DNA from 4 places in the Klebsiella sp. R445 genome. Region 3 is predicted to be linked to each of the others. Evidence: predicted binding sites of a transcription regulator. Region 3 holds the regulator's gene; each other region holds the start of a gene.
The links. Region 3 encodes ArgR, which controls arginine synthesis, uptake and breakdown. Its sites were predicted from a motif close to ANTGAATAAAAATACANT; they were not measured.
Positions count from the first base shown of each region.

Region 1: the regulator ArgR is predicted to act here: its motif matches at 1,864-1,881, upstream of argF (ornithine carbamoyltransferase).
Region 2: the regulator ArgR is predicted to act here: its motif matches at 2,865-2,882, upstream of argC (N-acetyl-gamma-glutamyl-phosphate reductase).
Region 4: the regulator ArgR is predicted to act here: its motif matches at 1,929-1,946, upstream of argA (amino-acid N-acetyltransferase).

Region 1 covers NZ_CP180446.1:2,633,056-2,637,780, reverse strand. The annotation lists gene ACMYSN_RS12325 (pyrBI operon leader peptide) at 1-44, opposite strand, end outside; gene ACMYSN_RS12320 (pyrBI operon leader peptide) at 19-123, opposite strand; gene ACMYSN_RS12315 (NanQ anomerase/TabA/YiaL family protein) at 318-770, shown strand; gene argF (ornithine carbamoyltransferase) at 833-1,837, opposite strand; gene rraB (ribonuclease E inhibitor RraB) at 2,000-2,425, shown strand; gene miaE (ferritin family protein) at 2,596-3,360, shown strand; gene ACMYSN_RS12295 (GNAT family N-acetyltransferase) at 3,472-3,975, opposite strand; gene ACMYSN_RS12290 (valine--tRNA ligase) at 4,099-4,725, opposite strand, start outside.
Region 2 covers NZ_CP180446.1:3,043,153-3,047,877, forward strand. The annotation lists gene argH (argininosuccinate lyase) at 1-894, opposite strand, end outside; gene argB (acetylglutamate kinase) at 965-1,741, opposite strand; gene argC (N-acetyl-gamma-glutamyl-phosphate reductase) at 1,748-2,752, opposite strand; gene argE (acetylornithine deacetylase) at 2,930-4,081, shown strand; gene ppc (phosphoenolpyruvate carboxylase) at 4,337-4,725, shown strand, end outside.
Region 3 covers NZ_CP180446.1:3,703,756-3,708,480, reverse strand. The annotation lists gene degS (outer membrane-stress sensor serine endopeptidase DegS) at 1-479, shown strand, start outside; gene mdh (malate dehydrogenase) at 538-1,476, opposite strand; gene argR (transcriptional regulator ArgR) at 1,892-2,362, shown strand; gene yhcN (peroxide/acid stress response protein YhcN) at 2,716-2,979, shown strand; gene yhcN-B (DUF1471 family stress response protein YhcN-B) at 3,082-3,348, shown strand; gene ACMYSN_RS17350 (barstar family protein) at 3,399-3,674, opposite strand; gene aaeB (p-hydroxybenzoic acid efflux pump subunit AaeB) at 3,829-4,725, opposite strand, start outside.
Region 4 covers NZ_CP180446.1:4,195,845-4,200,569, forward strand. The annotation lists gene recD (exodeoxyribonuclease V subunit alpha) at 1-488, shown strand, start outside; gene argA (amino-acid N-acetyltransferase) at 565-1,896, opposite strand; gene amiC (N-acetylmuramoyl-L-alanine amidase) at 2,123-3,376, shown strand; gene cobD (threonine-phosphate decarboxylase) at 3,395-4,471, shown strand; gene cbiB (CobD/CbiB family cobalamin biosynthesis protein) at 4,638-4,725, shown strand, end outside.

The DNA of each region.
Region 1 (4,725 bases), 1.1 Mb from region 3:
GGGCAAAAAAAAAGCCCCTTAAATAAGGGGCTTCGAGAATTTATTGAGCAACGGAAAGAAAAACGCTACGCCAGCGCCTGTGTACAGACGCGGTAAGACAGAATGTCGTACGCAGTAGACCATGCTTCCTCCCGGCAAATCGACCGACATTATATGCAGCTCAAATTTCGGATCAAGTGATTAGTCCACAAACAAGAAAACGATTGCCTCAGGAAGCCTGCGCCAGCGCAAAAAACCATAAAAAAGAAGTGGTATGGCAGTGCGAAGGGGCGTATAAAATTAAAAATGAAAAGCTGTTTTATATTTTGGGGGATATTATGATCGTTGGTCACATCCATCATTTGCAAACCTGGCTGCCGGACGCGCTGCGTCAGGCGATTGAGCATGTTAAAGCGCACGTCACCGAGGCGACGCTGCCGGGAAAATACGATATTGACGGCAACAACGTGTTTTACCTGGTCTCGGAAGACACCACCGAGCCATTTGCTGCCCGCCGCGCGGAGTACCATGCGCGCTATCTGGATATCCAGATTGTCCTGCGTGGTCAGGAGGCGATGACCTTCAGCACGCAGCCTGCCGGCACGCCGGACACCGACTGGCTGGAGGGGAAAGACATTGCGTTTCTCGCCGCCGGCGAGCAGGAGAAAACCGTGATTCTCAGCGAGGGTGACTTTGTGGTGTTTTACCCGGGCGAAGTTCACAAACCGCTGTGCGCCGCGGGCGAACCGGCCAAAGTGCGTAAAGTGGTTGTGAAGGTGCGGATGGCATAACGGCGTTACGGTCTGGTAGCCCGGATAACGCGCAGCGCGCCGCCATCCGGGGATATGCTTCGTTATTTACTCAGCGTTGCAACCATCACCGCTTTAATGGTGTGCATGCGGTTTTCCGCCTGATCGAAGACGATACTGGCGGGCGACTCAAAGACCTCGTCAGTCACTTCCATGCCGCCGTGCAGGCCATACTCTTCGGCCATCTGTTGGCCCAGGGTGGTTTGATCGTCATGGAACGCCGGCAGACAATGCAGGAACTTAACCTGTGGGTTGCCGGTCAGCGCCATCATCTCGCTATTCACCTGATAGGCACGCAGCAGCGCGATGCGTTCCGCCCACTTCTCTTTGGCTTCACCCATAGAAACCCAGACGTCGGTATAAATAAAGTCCGCGCCCTTCACGCCAGCGGCGATATCTTCGGTCAGGGTGATATTGCCGCCGTGCTTCTGCGCCAGCGCCGTACACTCTGCCACCAGATTCTCGTCCGGCCAGCAGTCCGCCGGGGCCACCAGGCGCAGATCCAGCCCGGTCAGCGCGGCGGCTTCAAGCATGGAGTTCCCCATGTTGTTGCGGGCATCACCGGCATACACCAGCGTCATTTCGTTAAAGGCTTTGCCCGGCAGATGCTCCTGCATGGTCAGCAAATCGGCCAGCAGCTGGGTAGGGTGAAACTCGTTAGTCAGACCATTCCACACCGGGACGCTGGCATAGCTGGCGAGCGTCTCGACGATCTCCTGGCCATGACCGCGATACTGAATACCGTCATACATCCGTCCCAGCACGCGAGCCGTATCTTTAATCGATTCTTTATGGCCAATCTGGCTGCCGCTTGGCCCGAGATAGGTCACGCGGGCGCCCTGGTCAAATGCGGCAACTTCGAAAGAGCATCGTGTACGGGTAGAGTCTTTTTCGAAGATGAGCGCGATGTTTTTTCCAGCAAGGTGTTGGATTTCAATGCCGTTTTTTTTATCTGTTTTCAGTCTGGCGGCCAGCGCCAGTAGGGCAGTGATTTCTGCAGGGGTAAAATCGAGCAACTTTAGAAAATGTTTGTGATAAAACGCGGACATGGTTCCCTCGCTGGCTTAAGCCACTTATTGAATTAAAATTCAATTTATATGTATGAATATTCATTTGCAACCCCGTTTCACAAATCTTTTGCACAAAGGTGGAGGCAATCACGGCGGTATGTGACAATAGAAGTATCTGTCGCACATTATGAGGAACGAGCCATGGCAAACCCGGAACTACTGGAAGAACAGCGTGAAGAAACGCGTCTGATTATCGAAGAACTGCTCGAAGACGGCAGCGACCCTGATGCGCTGTACACCATCGAACACCATCTTTCCGCCGACGACTTTGAAACTCTGGAGAAAGTGGCAGTAGAAGCTTTCAAAATGGGCTACGAAGTGACCGAGCCGGAAGAGCTGGAAGTCGAAGAAGGCGAAGTGGTTATCTGCTGCGATATCCTGAGCGAAAGTGCGTTAAAAGTAGAACTGATTGATGCCCAGGTAGAGCAGCTGCTGAACCTGGCAGAGAAATTCGGCGTTGAATATGACGGTTGGGGTACCTACTACGAAGACCCTAACGGCGAAGACGGTGACGAAGAAGACGACGAAGATCTCGTCGATGAAGACGACGACGGCGTTCGTCACTAAGCAAGCCTGCACGTCATCCTTCAGGCACTTCTCTGTTGGCGATACTCAGAAACCCCGGCGACATAGCGACTATGCCGTCGGGGTTTTTCGCCTTAATACACCTGATCGATCCTGTGTATTGTTGGATACGGTGACGACCGACGGCCGTTGGCGTATAGCAAGGAACTTTAATGGACTACCCGCAAATACTCGCCCCTGTACTCAATTTTCTCCACTGCCCGACGCCGCAGGCATGGATTGATGAAGCCCGTAAGCCGGAAAACCTGCCGCTGCTGCTGACCGACCACATGGTCTGCGAGCTTAAAGCGGCGCAGAACGCGCTGCTGCTGGTGCGTAAATATGTCGCCGATAAAAGCGGGGCCGATGAACTGCTGGCCTGCCTGAAGCCGTATGAAGACTTTACCTACCGCTGGGGGCCCGAGCCGGATTTCGTCGCGCTGCATAAGCAGATCAACAAAAGCACGATGCCGCAGACCGATGACCCCTGGGGGCGTCAGCTGGTGGACAGTATGGTGCTGCTGATTAAAGAGGAGCTGCATCACTTCTGGCAGGTGAGGGAGATGATGCTGGCCCACGATATCCCGTACGTCAAAATGACCGCCAGCAACTACGCGCGCGGATTACGCAGAGAGGTGCGTTCCCACGAACCGGTGATGCTTATCGATAAGCTGATTTGCGGGGCCTATATCGAGGCACGCTCCTGTGAGCGTTTTGCGGCACTGGCGCCGTGGTTGGATGACGATCTGCAGAAGTTCTATCTGTCGCTGCTGCGCTCCGAGGCGCGGCATTATCAGGATTACCTGGATTTAGCGCAGCAGATTGCCGATGAGGATATCAGCGAGCGGATCCGCCAGCTTGGCGAAGCCGAGGCGGCACTTATTCTCGCGCCAGAAGCCGAATTGCGTTTCCACAGCGGAATTCCGGTTCGCGCCTGAGAGAGGGGAATCCCGGAGGCGGTGCTCCGCACCTGTCCGGGCTACCAAACCGCACGAACCGTAGCCCGGTCATACAGAAGCGCCATCGGAGAGGATCACGGCGCTGAGAAGCTACAGCGCTTTGAGCATCCGGACTTCGCAGTCCACATGACCGGTACGGCCCAGCGGCGCGTCGATATGCAGGAAACCGAGGTGTTCATATAACCCGACGGCTTCTTTCAAAAAGGCGGTGGTTTCCAGATAGCAGCGTTTGAACCCCTGCTCGCGGGCATGTTCCAGCGCCAGCAGCGCCAGTTTCTTTGCCAGCCCCTGGCCACGGGCGGAGGTCATGAAATACATTTTCTGCAGCTCGCAGATATCCGCTTCACTATGGGCCAGCGGCGCTACGCCGCCACCGCCAACCACCCGGCCATCCTGTTCAACCACCCAATAGGCAGATCCCGGCTGGCTGTAGAGCTCAAACAGCTCATCCAGATTCGGATCGGCTACCGTATAGCCTTTATCTGCCGTCAGCCCATACTCCGCAGAAACCTGGCGGATAACCTGAGCAATAGCGGCATTATCTTCAGCGGTGATGCGGCGCAGCGACAATGTGGTGGTCGCGATCGTATTCATACGATGACTCATAGCAAAAAAATAGCGGATGGTGTTGTTAATAACACCCTGTACGGGGGAAGTGCAAGCGGGGAACGCGGATAAAAAAACGCCCCTTGCCGGATTGCGCAAGGAGCGGATGGATTACAGCGCGGCGATGACCGCCTGCTGTTCAATCAGTTTGCTTTTCGCTTCCGCGTAGCCTTCCAGTTTCTCGCGCTCTTTGGCGATAACGGCTTCCGGGGCACGGGCCACGAAACCTTCGTTGGAGAGCTTGCTTTCGATGCGGCTGATTTCACCTTCGATTTTCGCCACTTCCTTCGCCAGACGCGCCAGCTCATCTTCTTTGTTGATGAGACCCGCCATCGGGATCAGCAGCTCGGCGCCGTCGATAATCTTAGTGACCGAAACCGGACCTTTATCATCGGCAGACAGCACGGTGATGCTTTCCAGACGCGCCATCGACTGCAGGAAGCTCTGGTTGTCAGTCACGCGACGCTGAGCGTCAGCGCTACAGCCGCGCAGCAGCAGTTCCAGCGGTTTACCCGGAGCGATGTTCATTTCCGCACGGATATTACGCACGGCGACGATCGCCTGCTTCAGCCATTCGGTATCGGTCAGCGCCGCTTCATCGACCTGAGACGCATCGTACTGCGGGAACGGCTGCAGCATGATGGTGTCAGCGGTCACGCCGCAAATTACCTTCACGCGCTGCCAGATGGTTTCGGTGATGAACGGAATGATCGGATGCGCCAGACGCAGCAGACCTTC
Region 2 (4,725 bases), 660 kb from region 3:
ACGGCCACATTTACCACGGATAAGCTCCAGCGCATCCGGGTTTTTCTTCTGCGGCATCAGAGAGGAGCCGGAGGTGACACGGTCGGACAACTCAATAAAACCGGCTTCCCCGGTATTAAAGAAAATCAGGTCTTCGGCAAAGCGTGACAGATGCACCATGCCAATCGATGCATCAGAGAGCAGTTCCAGCACGTGGTCACGGTCAGAAACGCTATCGAGGCTGTTGCGGGTCGCCGAGGCAAAGCCCAGCCAGTCGGCCAGCTGATCGCGGTCGATTTCATAGGCGGTTCCCGCCAGAGCACCGCAGCCCAGCGGGCTGACATCCAGACGTTTCAGAGCATCCTGCAGACGGCTTTCATCACGCGCCAGCATTTCAACATACGCCAGGCACCAGTGGGCAAAAGTCACCGGCTGCGCGCGCTGCAGGTGGGTATACCCCGGCATCACCGCATCCTGGTTGCTCTGTGCCGTCTCCACCAGCGCGCTTTGCAGCTGGCGGTTGGCCGACAGCAGCTCGGCGACCGTGTCTTTACACCACAGTTTCAGGTCGGTGGCGACCTGATCGTTACGGCTTCGCCCGGTATGCAGCTTCTTGCCCAGTTGACCCACTTTGTCGATCAGCTTGCCTTCTACCCAGCTGTGAATATCTTCCGCGTCGCTTTCAAGGATTTGCTGCGGGTTCGCCCGCACCTCTTCCAGCAGCACACCTAATGCCTCTTCCAGCTGCTGTTGCTCGGCGGCACTCAACACGCCCACCGTCACCAGCGCTTTAGACCAGGCGACAGAGCCAACAATATCCTGCTCCGCCAGGCGATAGTCGAAGCGCAAAGAGTCGTTGAACTGTTTGAACCGCTGATCGGCTGCCTGAGTAAAACGCCCGCCCCAAAGTGCCATAATGTGCTTCCTTCAAATTGGTTTTATGCTGCCGGGAAGCCCTGTGCTTCCCGTCTTCAACTGTGTTAAATCAGGCCAGAATGCGCGTACCAATAGGCGTGCCGTTAAACAACGCCGGCAGCTGCTCCGCATGGCGCCACGAGGCGATATCCACCGGACGGCCCAGGGTGCGTGCCGCATCCAGTGCCGCATTCACCTTCACAATCATACCGTCGGTAATAATGCCTTGTTCGATCAGCTGCTCTGCCTTCGCCGCGGTCATCTCCGCAATGCGCTGGCCCTTGCCATCGAGAATGCCGCTGACATCGGACAGCAGAATCAGGTCCGCACCGAGTGTCGCCGCCAGCGCGGTCGCCGCCTGATCGGCATTCACGTTCATCAGTTGCCCTTCATCGGTGACCCCAATGGAGCTGACCACCGGCAGATAGCCGCCCGCCAGCAGGGTGTTAATCAGCGCAGGCGAACCCGGCTGCGCCAGACCAACGTGACCCAGCTCTTCGTCCAGCTGCGTCACCTTAACGCTATCGCCATCGCCGAGGAACAGGCCCACGGAAGCCAGATGGTGTTTTTTTGCCCAGGCCAGCAGCGTTTTATTGGCGGTTCCCGCCAGCGCGCCGGTAATAATGTCGATCTGATCCGCCGGCGTAACCCGCAGACCATTTTTCTTGTTCACCGGCAGGTTGAGCTGCTTCATCAGCTCATCCACCACACAACCACCGCCGTGCACGATAATCAGCGGGCGATGATGGGCTTCACGGTAATTCACCAGCGCGGTAAACAGGCGCTCCAGCGCTTCTTCGCTATCGAGTAACACGCCGCCGAGCTTAATTATTAATGGGTTCATCATCACACCTTAAATAAGAGACTGCGTCTCAGCGTAGCCGAAACGAATATTCGCGCACTGTATTGCCTGTGCCGCCGCACCTTTCAACAGATTATCTTCTGCCGCCACCACAATAATGTGCTGGTCCTGAACGGCAAAACCGATATCACAGAATGGCAGACCCACGACGTTTTTCAATGCCGGCACGCCTTTATCATATAAACGGACCAGGGGCTTATTGGCATAGGCCTGCTGGAACACGGCGGCAACTTGATCTTTGCTCACGCCAGGCTTCAGGCGGCAGGTGATGGTTTCGAGGATCCCACGTTTAAAATTACCAAGGTGAGGGGTAAAAATAACCTCCGCGCCAAGGTGGGTGGAGATTTCCGGGTGGTGACGATGATTGAATACGCCATACGGCTGCAGGCTGACTTCACAGAAGCTATTGCTGATAGCCGCTTTACGCCCTGCGCCGCTGACGCCGCTGGTCGCATTGATCACCGGCCACTGGTTCAGATCCAGCAGGTCCGCATCGATCAACGGTTTCAACGACAACTGGGCCGCCGTCGGATAGCAGCCCGGGACAGCGACTAAGTTCGCCTCTTTCAGCGCGTCAGCGTTCCACTCAGCCAGACCGTAAACCGCCTGCTCAAGCAGGGCCGGATGCTGATGAGTGAAACCGTAATATTTTTCGTAGAACGCACCGTCATTCACGCGGAAGGCGCCGGACAGGTCGAACACCACGCAGCCTGCGGCAAGAAACTGCGGCGCCAGGTCGTGGCTCACTTCATGTGCGGTCGCGAGGAAGACAACATCGACGCCGGCGCTAAATTCGCTGATATCTGACATCGGCTGCAGCGGCAGATCCACAATGCCTTTCAGCTGCGGATGCAAATCGGAAACTAATTTCCCTGCATCATTGCTTTGCGCGGAGACCGTCAAAGCGGTTATGGTCATATGAGGATGGCGATTTACATAGGTCACTAGCTCTGCGCCGGCATAACCGCTGGCACCCACAATCAGCGTCTTCAACATCGGGGCTCTTCACCTTCTTACGTCATATTTGCCCAGGAAGCATCTCGCTTCCTCACCCAGTTAAGCCGTAAGAGTCTCCCTGCATTTTATGGGTTTTCTTACGCTCAACGATAATGTATTTTTATTCACAAATAATGCATGAATATTGATACTATCATGACCCGAGGTGTGTCAACAATGAAAAACAATTTACCGCCCTTTATCGAGATTTACCGCGCATTGATCGCCACACCTTCCATCAGTGCAACCGAAGAAGCACTGGACCAAAGTAATGAGACTTTAATCAATTTACTCGCTGGCTGGTTCCGCGATATTGGCTTCAATGTTGAAGTCCAGCCGGTGCCGGAGACGCGCAATAAATTCAATCTGCTGGCCAGTACCGGCCACGGCGCTGGCGGCCTGCTGCTCGCCGGGCATACAGACACCGTGCCGTTTGATGACGGCCGCTGGACCCGCGATCCTTTCTCCCTGACCGAGCACGACAACAAACTGTACGGTCTCGGCACTGCCGACATGAAAGGCTTTTTCGCCTTTATCCTTGATGCCCTGCGCGATGTCGATGTCAGCACGCTGAAAAAGCCACTCTACATCCTGGCCACCGCCGATGAAGAGACCAGTATGGCCGGCGCCCGCTACTTTGCCGAAACCACCCAGTTGCGTCCGGACTGCGCCATCATCGGTGAACCCACTTCTCTGCAACCGGTGCGAGCGCATAAAGGCCATATGTCCAACGCGATTCGAATCCAGGGCCAGTCCGGCCACTCCAGCGATCCGGCGCGCGGCGTGAATGCCATTGAGCTGATGTACGATGCCATCGGCCGCATCATGCAGCTACGCGACGACTTAAAAGAGCGTTATCACTACGCCGCATTTACCGTGCCGTATCCGACGCTTAACCTCGGCGCGATTCACGGCGGCGATGCCTCAAACCGCATCTGCGCCTGCTGCGAGCTGCATATGGATATTCGCCCGCTGCCGGGCATGACGCTCAACGATCTTAACGGACTGCTGGATGAAGCGCTGGCGCCGGTAAGCGAACGCTGGCCGGGCCGCCTGACGGTATCCGAACTGCATCCGCCGATTCCCGGCTACGAATGTCCGCCGGACCATCGTCTGGTTCAGGTCGTGGAAAAGCTGCTCGGCGCACAAACCGAAGTGGTGAACTACTGCACCGAGGCACCGTTTATCCAGACGTTGTGTCCGACGTTAGTATTAGGCCCAGGCTCCATCAACCAGGCGCACCAGCCGGATGAATACCTGGAAACCCGGTTTATTAAGCCGACCCGGGAGTTAATTACCCAGGTTGTCCATCATTTCTGCTGGCATTAAAGGCAGTCCGTTCCCGCCGCTTTTACCAGGGCGGGACGGTGATTCTGGTCACATTTCCATAAGTAATGCTTATCAGGCGACCTCTGAGTTAAATTTCGCAAATTGCCGTCATTTATTCGTTTGCTGAAGCGATTTCGCAACAATTGACGTGGGGGTTTTTACGTGGCTTTATAAAAGACGGCTGCTTATCCGATGCTCACTGTTGCAGAGCGCCGGATATAACAAAATAAAATGAGATGGGGTGTCTGGGGTAACATGAACGAACAATATTCCGCTTTGCGTAGTAATGTCAGTATGCTCGGTAAGGTGCTAGGCGATACCATCAAGGATGCACTGGGAGAGAACATTCTTGATCGTGTCGAAACTATCCGTAAATTGTCCAAGTCTTCTCGCGCCGGCAATGAAGCCAACCGCCAGGAATTGCTGACCACGCTGCAAAACTTGTCCAATGACGAGCTGCTGCCGGTGGCCCGTGCTTTCAGCCAGTTTCTGAATCTGGCGAATACCGCAGAGCAATACCACAGCATTTCACCGAACGGTGAAGCGGCCAGCAACCCGGAAGTGATTGCCCGCACCCTGAGAAAGCTCAAAGACCAACCTCATCTCAACGAAGAGACCATTAAGAAAGCGGTGGAGTCCCTGTC
Region 3 (4,725 bases):
ACCACGGTAACTCCGGCGGCGCGCTGGTGAACTCGTTGGGCGAGCTGATGGGCATCAACACGCTGTCATTTGATAAAAGCAATGATGGTGAAACGCCAGAAGGGATCGGCTTCGCCATTCCGTTCCAGCTGGCCACCAAGATTATGGATAAGCTTATCCGCGATGGTCGGGTGATCCGCGGCTATATCGGCATCAGCGGTCGTGAGATTGCCCCACTGCATGCGCAGAGCGGCGGGATCGATCAGCTGCAAGGGATTGTGGTCAATGATGTCGCCCCAGATGGCCCGGCAGCACAGGCCGGGATCCGCGCCAACGACGTGATCGTCTCCGTGAATGACAAGCCAGCCGTCTCCGCACTTGAGACCATGGATCAGGTCGCGGAGATCCGCCCTGGCTCAGAAATTCCGGTGATCATTATGCGTGATGACAAGAAGATCACTCTGCATATTGCCGTTCAGGAATACCCGGCCACCAACTAGCAGACATAAAAAAACCGGAGCTGCTCACTCGCTCCGGTTTTTTTAATCCATCACACGCTTATTTGTTGACGAAATCTTCGCCCATGGCGATATCTTTCTTCAGCGTATCCAGCATCCCTTCCAGCGCCTGCTGTTCAAATGCACTGAGCTTACCGATCGGCTGGCGTTCCTCAACACCATTTTTACCGAGCAGCAGCGGCTGGGAGAAGAAGCGCGCGTACTGACCATCGCCTTCCACGTAAGCACATTCCACGACCCCTTTTTCGCCTTGCATTGCCCGCACTAAGGACAAGCCGAAACGCGCGGCCGCCTGGCCCATCGAGAGCGTCGCCGACCCGCCGCCGGCTTTGGCTTCCACCACTTCGGTGCCGGCGTTCTGGATACGTTTTGTCAGATCGGCAACTTCCTGATCGCTAAAGCTCACGCCCGCAATCTGGGACAGCAACGGCAGGATCGTCACGCCGGAGTGGCCGCCAATCACCGGGACTTCGATATCTGATGCCGATTTATCTTTCAGCTCAGCGACAAAGGTGTTCGAACGGATGATGTCCAGCGTGGTCACGCCAAACAGTTTGTTCTTGTCGTAAACGCCCGCTTTTTTCAGCACTTCTGCCGCAATGGCCACCGTGGTATTCACCGGGTTGGTAATAATGCCGATGCAGGCCTGCGGGCAGGTTTTCGCAATCTGTTGTACCAGATTCTTCACGATACCGGCGTTCACGTTAAATAAATCGGAGCGATCCATGCCTGGCTTACGGGCTACGCCAGCAGAAATCAACACGACATCCGCCCCGACAAGTGCTGGAGTAGCGTCTTCACCGGAGAAACCTTTAATTTTCACATCGGTAGGGATATGGCTAAGATCAACCGCCACGCCCGGTGTGACCGGAGCAATGTCGTACAACGAGAGTTCTGAACCTGAAGGCAGTTGGGTCTTAAGTAGTAGGGCAAGCGCCTGGCCAATTCCACCAGCAGCGCCGAGGACTGCAACTTTCATCCTAAACTCCTTATTATGGTTAATATCGTCTTTCGTTATTCCGTCGCCTGGACCTTAATTCACAAGATAAACAATTACAATCAGTATGGTTGAATAATGCGGACTGTTGCGCAGTGATGCATCAGCTTCGCATTTTCATCCTTGAGGGTGACTACCCGGCACAATGCTTTACCGGGTCGACTATTGGTTACAATACACCCAGCTTGCTCGGCAAAACAACATCATTCTCATAACATTTAATTTACTTTTACAGCGATTTACGGGCTGTGATGAAGGCATGTTCCTTCGCAGGGTTATTTGCTAAAATATGCCCCCTTCATAACATTATTTACTTTATCCCCCTGCGGATTATTTGCATAAAAATTCATTCCTATGCATAATGATGTTGTTTTTACCACCATAATTTGGGTGACTTATGCGAAGTTCGGCAAAACAAGAAGAACTGGTTAAAGCGTTTAAACTGCTGCTTAAAGAAGAAAAGTTCAGCTCTCAAGGCGAGATTGTCCAGGCGCTGCAGGAAGAAGGTTTCGATAATATTAACCAATCGAAAGTCTCCCGCATGCTGACAAAATTTGGCGCGGTGCGTACCCGGAACGCCAAAATGGAGATGGTCTATTGCCTGCCTGCCGAGCTTGGCGTCCCGACAACCTCCAGCCCACTGAAGAACCTGGTCCTCGACATCGACTATAACGATGCCGTAGTGGTGATTCACACCAGCCCGGGTGCGGCGCAGCTGATTGCCCGCCTGCTGGACTCCCTCGGCAAAGCGGAAGGTATTCTCGGCAGTATTGCCGGCGATGACACCATCTTTACCACCCCGGCCAGAGGATTTACCGTCAAAGATCTGCACGACGCGATTCTGGTGCTGTTCGAACAAGAACTGTAAGCCCCTTCCCTCTGGCGCCCGCCAGGGGGCTCATTTAAAAACGCAGCATTTCTTTAACATTAAGTGTGGTTTTCCGCCTCTATACATTCCTTTACCGAATGAGAGAGTCTAAAACGCACAAAATATCAAATTCACCTATCTATATGATTTTATTCGCTATAACACCTGGTCATGGCGAAAAAATGACATTCCTAATACTTATACGTTATAAAAACGACAATTCCTTGCAATTATTTACTCATAAAATAATTAGCACGGTATTAATATTTTCGGTGATTAGTGTATACTTGATTTTGTGATGAGGGTCACGAAACGAAGAGCCCTCAATAATAAGATTCGACGAGGTGAACATCATGAAAATCAAAACAACTGTCGCTGTACTCAGCGTTCTGTCGGTTCTCTCCTTTGGCGCTTTCGCCGCTGACTCGATTAATAGCGAGCAGGCGCAAGGCCGCCAGTCAATCGGCACGGTTTCCGTCGGTGCGGTGAACGCATCCCCGATGGATATGCATGAAATGCTGAATCAGAAAGCTCAGGAAGAAGGTGCTTCTTCCTACCGCATTATCGAAGCCCGCACCGGTGACCACTGGCACGCAACGGCTGAGCTTTATAAATAAGATTTAACGATTGTCGGTTATTAACTGAATACGAATTTCCCCAGCGGCCCAGGTTCATACGACACCTCCCGCCGCTGCAACATTATGGTTGGAGTAAAGATTATGAAAAGTGCAATGATCATCGCATCCCTGGGCCTGGCTTCCGTTCTCTCCTTCGGCGCGAATGCTGCCGTTAATCAGGTCAGCGCGGAACAAGCTCAAAATCTACAGTCTATGGGTACCGTGTCTGTTTCTCAGGTAGGCAGCGCCCCGATGGATATGCGTCAGGAACTGGCGGCGAAAGCCGAGAAAGAAGGCGCAAGCAGCTACCGTATTATTGAAGCCCGTACCGGCGATAGCTGGCACGCTACAGCTGAGTTGTACAAATAAACCCTCGTCGTCTAGTCCGACGACTTGCCCCCGCCCTGTCGGGGGCTTTTTTATGCCTGTCTGGCATTAAAGCGTAGCTCCCCTTCCAGCTCTTCTTCCGCTTCATCAAACAGCAATATCAACGCCCCAAAGCGCCGACGCTGCTTATCACTCAAGTGAATAAACTCAATCTCCAGCGGCAACGGCAGCAGTCCTCCGGTTACTACTTCCCACAAAGAGTCCAGATTATTCACCTTGTCACGATTGAGCGTGAAGGTCCGTGAGAATTCACGATAGAAATCCTGCTGTTCGGCTATATCGTCGAAATCAAAGGTATAGATAGTCATCGCCCGCACCCTGTCAATATCGCGCTATTGTCACCTGTCCCGATACTCTTTCTGCGCCGGGTTTTCCACCCGCTCTCCTGTACAGAACGTAAACGTCCTCGACACTTAAGTATAGTGATAAAAAAACCGACGCTTCAGGCGTCGGTTCAGAGGGTTAGCTGTTGGTGAGAGCTTGTTGGTATTTACGCAGCATCTCCACCAGCCTTCGTACGGGTTCGGTCACCTGCGGTGACGCTTCCCAGAGCTGCAGTTTTTCCTGATAAACGTCCAGCTCCTCTAACAAGCGAGCGAAATAGCGTCGCCGCTTATCATCATTACTGGCGGACATCACATGATCGGCAGTACGCCGCAGCTGACGGTGGAATGCCGACAGATCGTCGTTCACCGGTACCGGCGCATCCCGTAAGCGTTGGTGGGCGATAATCAGCGTTAACGCCAGGCGAAAGCGAGCTATATCCCCGGGGAATTTATTCAGCAACAGGAACAGCTGCTGATACAGCGCGGGCAGGTGGTTCTCTTTGCGCCGCGCGGTGTTGGTCGTCAGCGATGAAACCGCAGCCGACACAAACTGATTAAGCAGCACACGTCCGGTACGCGCTTGCGAATTATCCCGCACTAGCAGAATCACCATCAACGCCAGGAAACAACCGACGATCTGCCCCAGCGCGCTGTCGAGAAACTGGCTGAATTGAAACTGCATCGGGTTGTCCAGCACCAGGATGTTGATGGTGCTCGCCAGCGCCCCCAGCGATCCCAGCCGCCGTTTTTGGACTTCAATACCAATGAAGAATGCCATGGCCGCGAGGCTGAGGCACAGCAACAACATGCTTTGCTGCGTGGCGGGCATAATCACCAGGAAAAATAGCGCTCCGAGCGGTAAAGCGGCCAATGTGCCATACAGGAAGTCAATCGCCACCATCCTCGGATTAGGCAAACGCATGGCCAACGACGTGACCACCGCAATCATCACCATCGCCCCGCTACCGGAGGTCCAGCCGGTCCACAGCCAGAACAACGTGCCCAGAATGCAGGAAATAGAAGTACGCCAGAA
Region 4 (4,725 bases), 490 kb from region 3:
GCCCATATGGCGTCAGCGGCGTAAATGAACAGCTGGAGCAACGGCTAAACCGCAACCGGGCGATTTCGCTGCCGCGCCACTCGCGCTGGTATGAAGGGCGTCCGGTGATGATTTCGCGCAACGATAGTGCGTTAGGACTGTTTAATGGCGATATCGGGATTGCGCTGGAACGAGGGGAAGGGCTGCGGGTCTGGTTCCCGATGCCGGATGGCAGTATTAAGTCGGTACAGCCGAGCCGTTTGCCAGAGCATGACACCGCGTGGGCGATGACGGTGCATAAATCACAGGGGTCGGAGTTTGATCATGCGGCATTGATTCTGCCAGCGAAGAGCGTTCCGCTGGTGACCCGCGAGCTGGTCTATACCGCGATCACCCGCGCAAAACAGCGTTTATCGATGTATGCCGACGAGCAGGTGCTGCTCCAGGCTATCGTTGCCCGCACCGAGCGGCGCAGCGGACTGGCGGATATTTTCGCCAGTCATCAATAGAAGCAGGAACCCCGGCGGGCGACGGACAAGAGTCGCCCGGATAAGGCGTTTACGCCACTATCCGGGAGGGGGCGCTTTAGCCGAGGTCGGCCATCATCACTTTTGAACGGCGCTGATAGTTGTACATCTCTTTCTTACTTTCCGGCAGCAGGTCGATATCCACTGGTGTGAAGCCGCGCTCCTGGAACCAGTGAATGCTGCGGGTGGTGAGAACAAACAGTTTGCTCAGCCCCATTTGCTTCGCCTGGGTGGCAATCCGGTTAAGCAGCACTTCGCCGCGGGATGAACTGCGGTAATCCGGATGCACCGCCACGCAGGCCATTTCACCGATTTTCTCTTCCGGGAACGGATAAAGCGCGGCACAGGCAATGGTGGTGTTATCACGCTGAATAATGGTGAACTTATCGATCTCCATTTCCAGCTGCTCACGGGAGCGGCGCACCAGAATCCCCTGTTGCTCCAGCGGGCTAATCAGTTCGAGGATCCCGCCGATATCGTTAATGGTGGCGCGGCGAATCTGCTCCGCACTCTCCATGACGATCTGGGTCCCGATGCCGTCGCGTGAGAACAGCTCCTGCAGCAAGGCGCCATCTTCCTGATAGCTGATCAGGTGGCAGCGACGGACGCCGCTACGACAGGCTTTCACCGCGCCACGCAGAAAACGCACCGTGCCGGAGTTGTAATCTTCTTCCGCTTCCAGCTCTTCCACCCGGACCTGGGCTTCGTTCGGGAACAGCTCCGGAACAATCTCGCCATCCTGGTTGTAAACGCCTTGCGAGGAGCAGAAGCCGATCATTTTCTCGGCCTTCAGCTTAATAGCCAGCTGAGTTGCGATCTCTTCCGAGGTCAGATTGAAGCTTTCGCCAGTCACCGAAACGGCAACCGGTCCCATCAGGACGATGGCGCCGTTATCCAGTTGGCGGTGGATAGCTTCTTCATCGATGCGGCGGATGCGTCCGCTATGGCAATAATCAACGCCGTCATCGACGCCCAGCGGCTGGGCGATAATAAAGTTGCCGCTCACCACGTTAATATGGGCGCCCTGCAGCGGGGTATTGTTCAGGCTCATCGACAGGCGTGCGGTAATTTCCAGCTGCAGCATACCGGCAGCCTGCTTCACCAGTTCGAGGGTTTTGGCGTCGGTTACGCGGGTCTGTTTATGGTAGACCGGCTCGTGACGGTGCTCCGACAGATTGGCGTCAATCTGCGGACGGGCGCCATAGACCACCACCAGGCGGATGCCCAGGCTGTGTAACAGACCGATGTCATTGACTATGCTGGAGAAATTTTCATGCTCAATCGCTTCACCGCCAAGCATGATGACAAACGTTTTTCCCCGATGAGCGTTAATATAGGGGACTGAATGGCGGAATCCTTCTACCAGTTCGGTGCGACGTTCCTTCACCATGACAAACCCTCAATGCATGATTATTCGTAATAAGTGTATTTTTATTCTGTTTTGCCGTTAAACGCAAGCCTAAATTTATGGCTAAATTGATAAAAATCTGTGGCCAAATCCGTGTTCTCTAAGTTTGTTTACCCTTTTATTGATGACAGGTTATGCCGCTTTGGTTAAAGTTTCTGGTCAATCTGTTTGTTTTGAATACCAGTACGTTTTATTGCTTGGGAGTGGCATGCCGGGATACAAGTCAGGATTAAGCCGCCGTCACCTGTTAAAAGGGGCGGGTGCGATGTGGTTAATGAGCGTCAGCCCGATAGGTTTCGCTGCGGCGGCGCAGGTCGTCGCCGTCCGTGTCTGGCCGTCGTCAACCTATACCCGCGTGACGGTAGAATCTAATCATGTGCTGAAATACCGGCAGTTTGCGTTGAGCAATCCGGAACGGCTGGTGGTGGATCTGGAAGGGGTGAACCTGAACTCCGTGCTCAAAGGCATGGGAGGGAGCATCCGCGATGACGATCCCTACATTAAATCCGCGCGCGTCGGGCAATTTGATCCCCAGACGGTGCGGATGGTGTTTGAACTGAAGCAAAACGTCAAACCTCAGCTGTTTGCCCTGGCGCCGGTGGCCGGCTTTAAAGAGCGTCTGGTGATGGATCTCTATCCGTCCAACGCCACCGATGTGCAGGATCCTCTGTTGGCCCTGCTGGAAGATTACAACAAAGGCGACCTCGAACGGCAGGTGCCGCCTGCGGAGAGCGGCCCGAAGCCGGGGAAAGCCGGGCGCGATCGGCCGATTGTGATCATGCTCGATCCGGGCCACGGCGGCGAAGATTCCGGTGCGGTAGGCAAATACCATACCCGCGAGAAGGACGTGGTGCTGCAGATTGCCCGCCGGCTACGGGCGTTAATCGAAAAAGAGGGCAATATGCGGGCTTACATGACCCGCAATGAAGATGTCTTCATTCCGTTAAAGGTGCGCGTTGCCAAGGCGCAAAAACAGCGTGCCGATCTGTTCGTCTCCATTCACGCCGATGCCTTTACCAGCCGGCAGCCGCGGGGTTCTTCGGTCTTTGCCCTGTCGACCAAAGGGGCGACCAGTACCGCCGCGAAGTATCTCGCGCAAACCCAGAACGCCTCTGACCTGGTGGGGGGCGTCAGCAAGAGCGGCGATCGCTACGTCGACCATACGATGTTCGATATGGTGCAGTCGCTGACCATCGCTGATAGCCTGAAATTCGGGAAAGCGGTGCTGCAAAAAATGGGTAAGGTGAATAGCCTGCATAAAAACCAGGTCGAGCAGGCGGGCTTTGCGGTGCTGAAAGCGCCGGATATTCCGTCGATCCTCGTGGAAACGGCGTTTATCAGTAACGTTGAAGAAGAGCGTAAGCTGAAAACGGCCACCTTCCAGCAGCAGGTGGCCGAGTCCATTCTTGCAGGGATCAAAGCCTACTTCGCCGATGGTGCAACGCTGGCAAGACGCGGTTAATCAACACGGGAGCAGGAAATGGCGCTACTGAAGAGCGCGCATGGCGGTAATACCCGGGAAGCCGCAGCGCTGCTGGGGATTACCGCGGAACAGCTGCTGGATTTTAGCGCCAATATTAACCCGGCCGGCATGCCGGAAAGCCTCCGGTGTGCGCTGATTGATAACCTCGCCTGCGCTCAGCATTACCCCGACCTTGATTATCAGCAGCTGCACCTTGCGCTGGCCGAACATCACCAGATCCCCGCCGCGTGGATCCTCGCGGGAAATGGTGAAACCGAATCTATTTTTACGCTGGTCAACGGCCTGAAACCGCGTTCGGCGATGGTGGTAACGCCGGGTTTCGCGGAGTATCGCCGTGCGCTACAGGCGATTGATTGCGTTCCCCGAAGCTATGCGCTGCGCGAAGAAGACGGCTGGCAGCTGACCGAGGCCATTCTTGACGTGCTGACGCCGGATCTGGACTGTCTGTTCCTTTGTACCCCCAATAATCCCACCGGCCTGCTGCCGGAGCGTCCATTGCTTGAGGCGATTGCCGACCGCTGCCAGACCGCCGGTATTGCGCTGATTCTGGACGAAGCGTTTCTTGATTTTATCCCCGACCAACCGGGGTTTATCCCTTTCCTGCAGCATAACCCGCATATCTGGGTGCTACGGTCGCTCACCAAGTTTTACGCAATTCCCGGCCTGCGTCTGGGCTATCTGGTGAACAGCGATGAACAAGCCGTGGCCCGACTGCGCGAGAAGCAGATGCCCTGGTCGATCAATGCCTTTGCCGCGCTGGCCGGCGAGGTAGTCCTCAAGGATCGCGCTTATCAACAGGCGACCTGGCAATGGCTGGCGCAGGAGGGGGGACGCTTTTACGAGGCGTTGAACCAGCTTGATGATCTGACCGTCTATCCGGGACGGGCCAACTATCTGTTTTTGCGCTGCAATCGTGAGGGGCTCGACCTGCAACAGGCGTTGTTGCAGCAGCATATTTTGATCCGCAGCTGCGCGAACTATCCGGGCCTGGGTGAGGGTTATTATCGTGTGGCGATTCGCAGCCTGGAAGAGAATCAGCGTCTGCTTACGGCGCTCCGCACTATCATGGCATAATAGCGCCCCCTGATGCCTCCATCATCGGGGCAGACTATCACCAACAGGTGCCAGGGAAGGGGGTAATACTTCCCCGCAGCGACCACTCTGAACAGGAACAGGGTATGGCGGTAACACTCCATCCATACATTTTCATCCACCGACTGGTGGCCGCGAGGCGTAAGCCATGACGCTGCTGGCCTGGTGTGTCGCCTGGGTTCTCGATGTTTTGATCGGCGATCCCCCGCGGTGGCCGCATCCGGTGCGCTGGATGG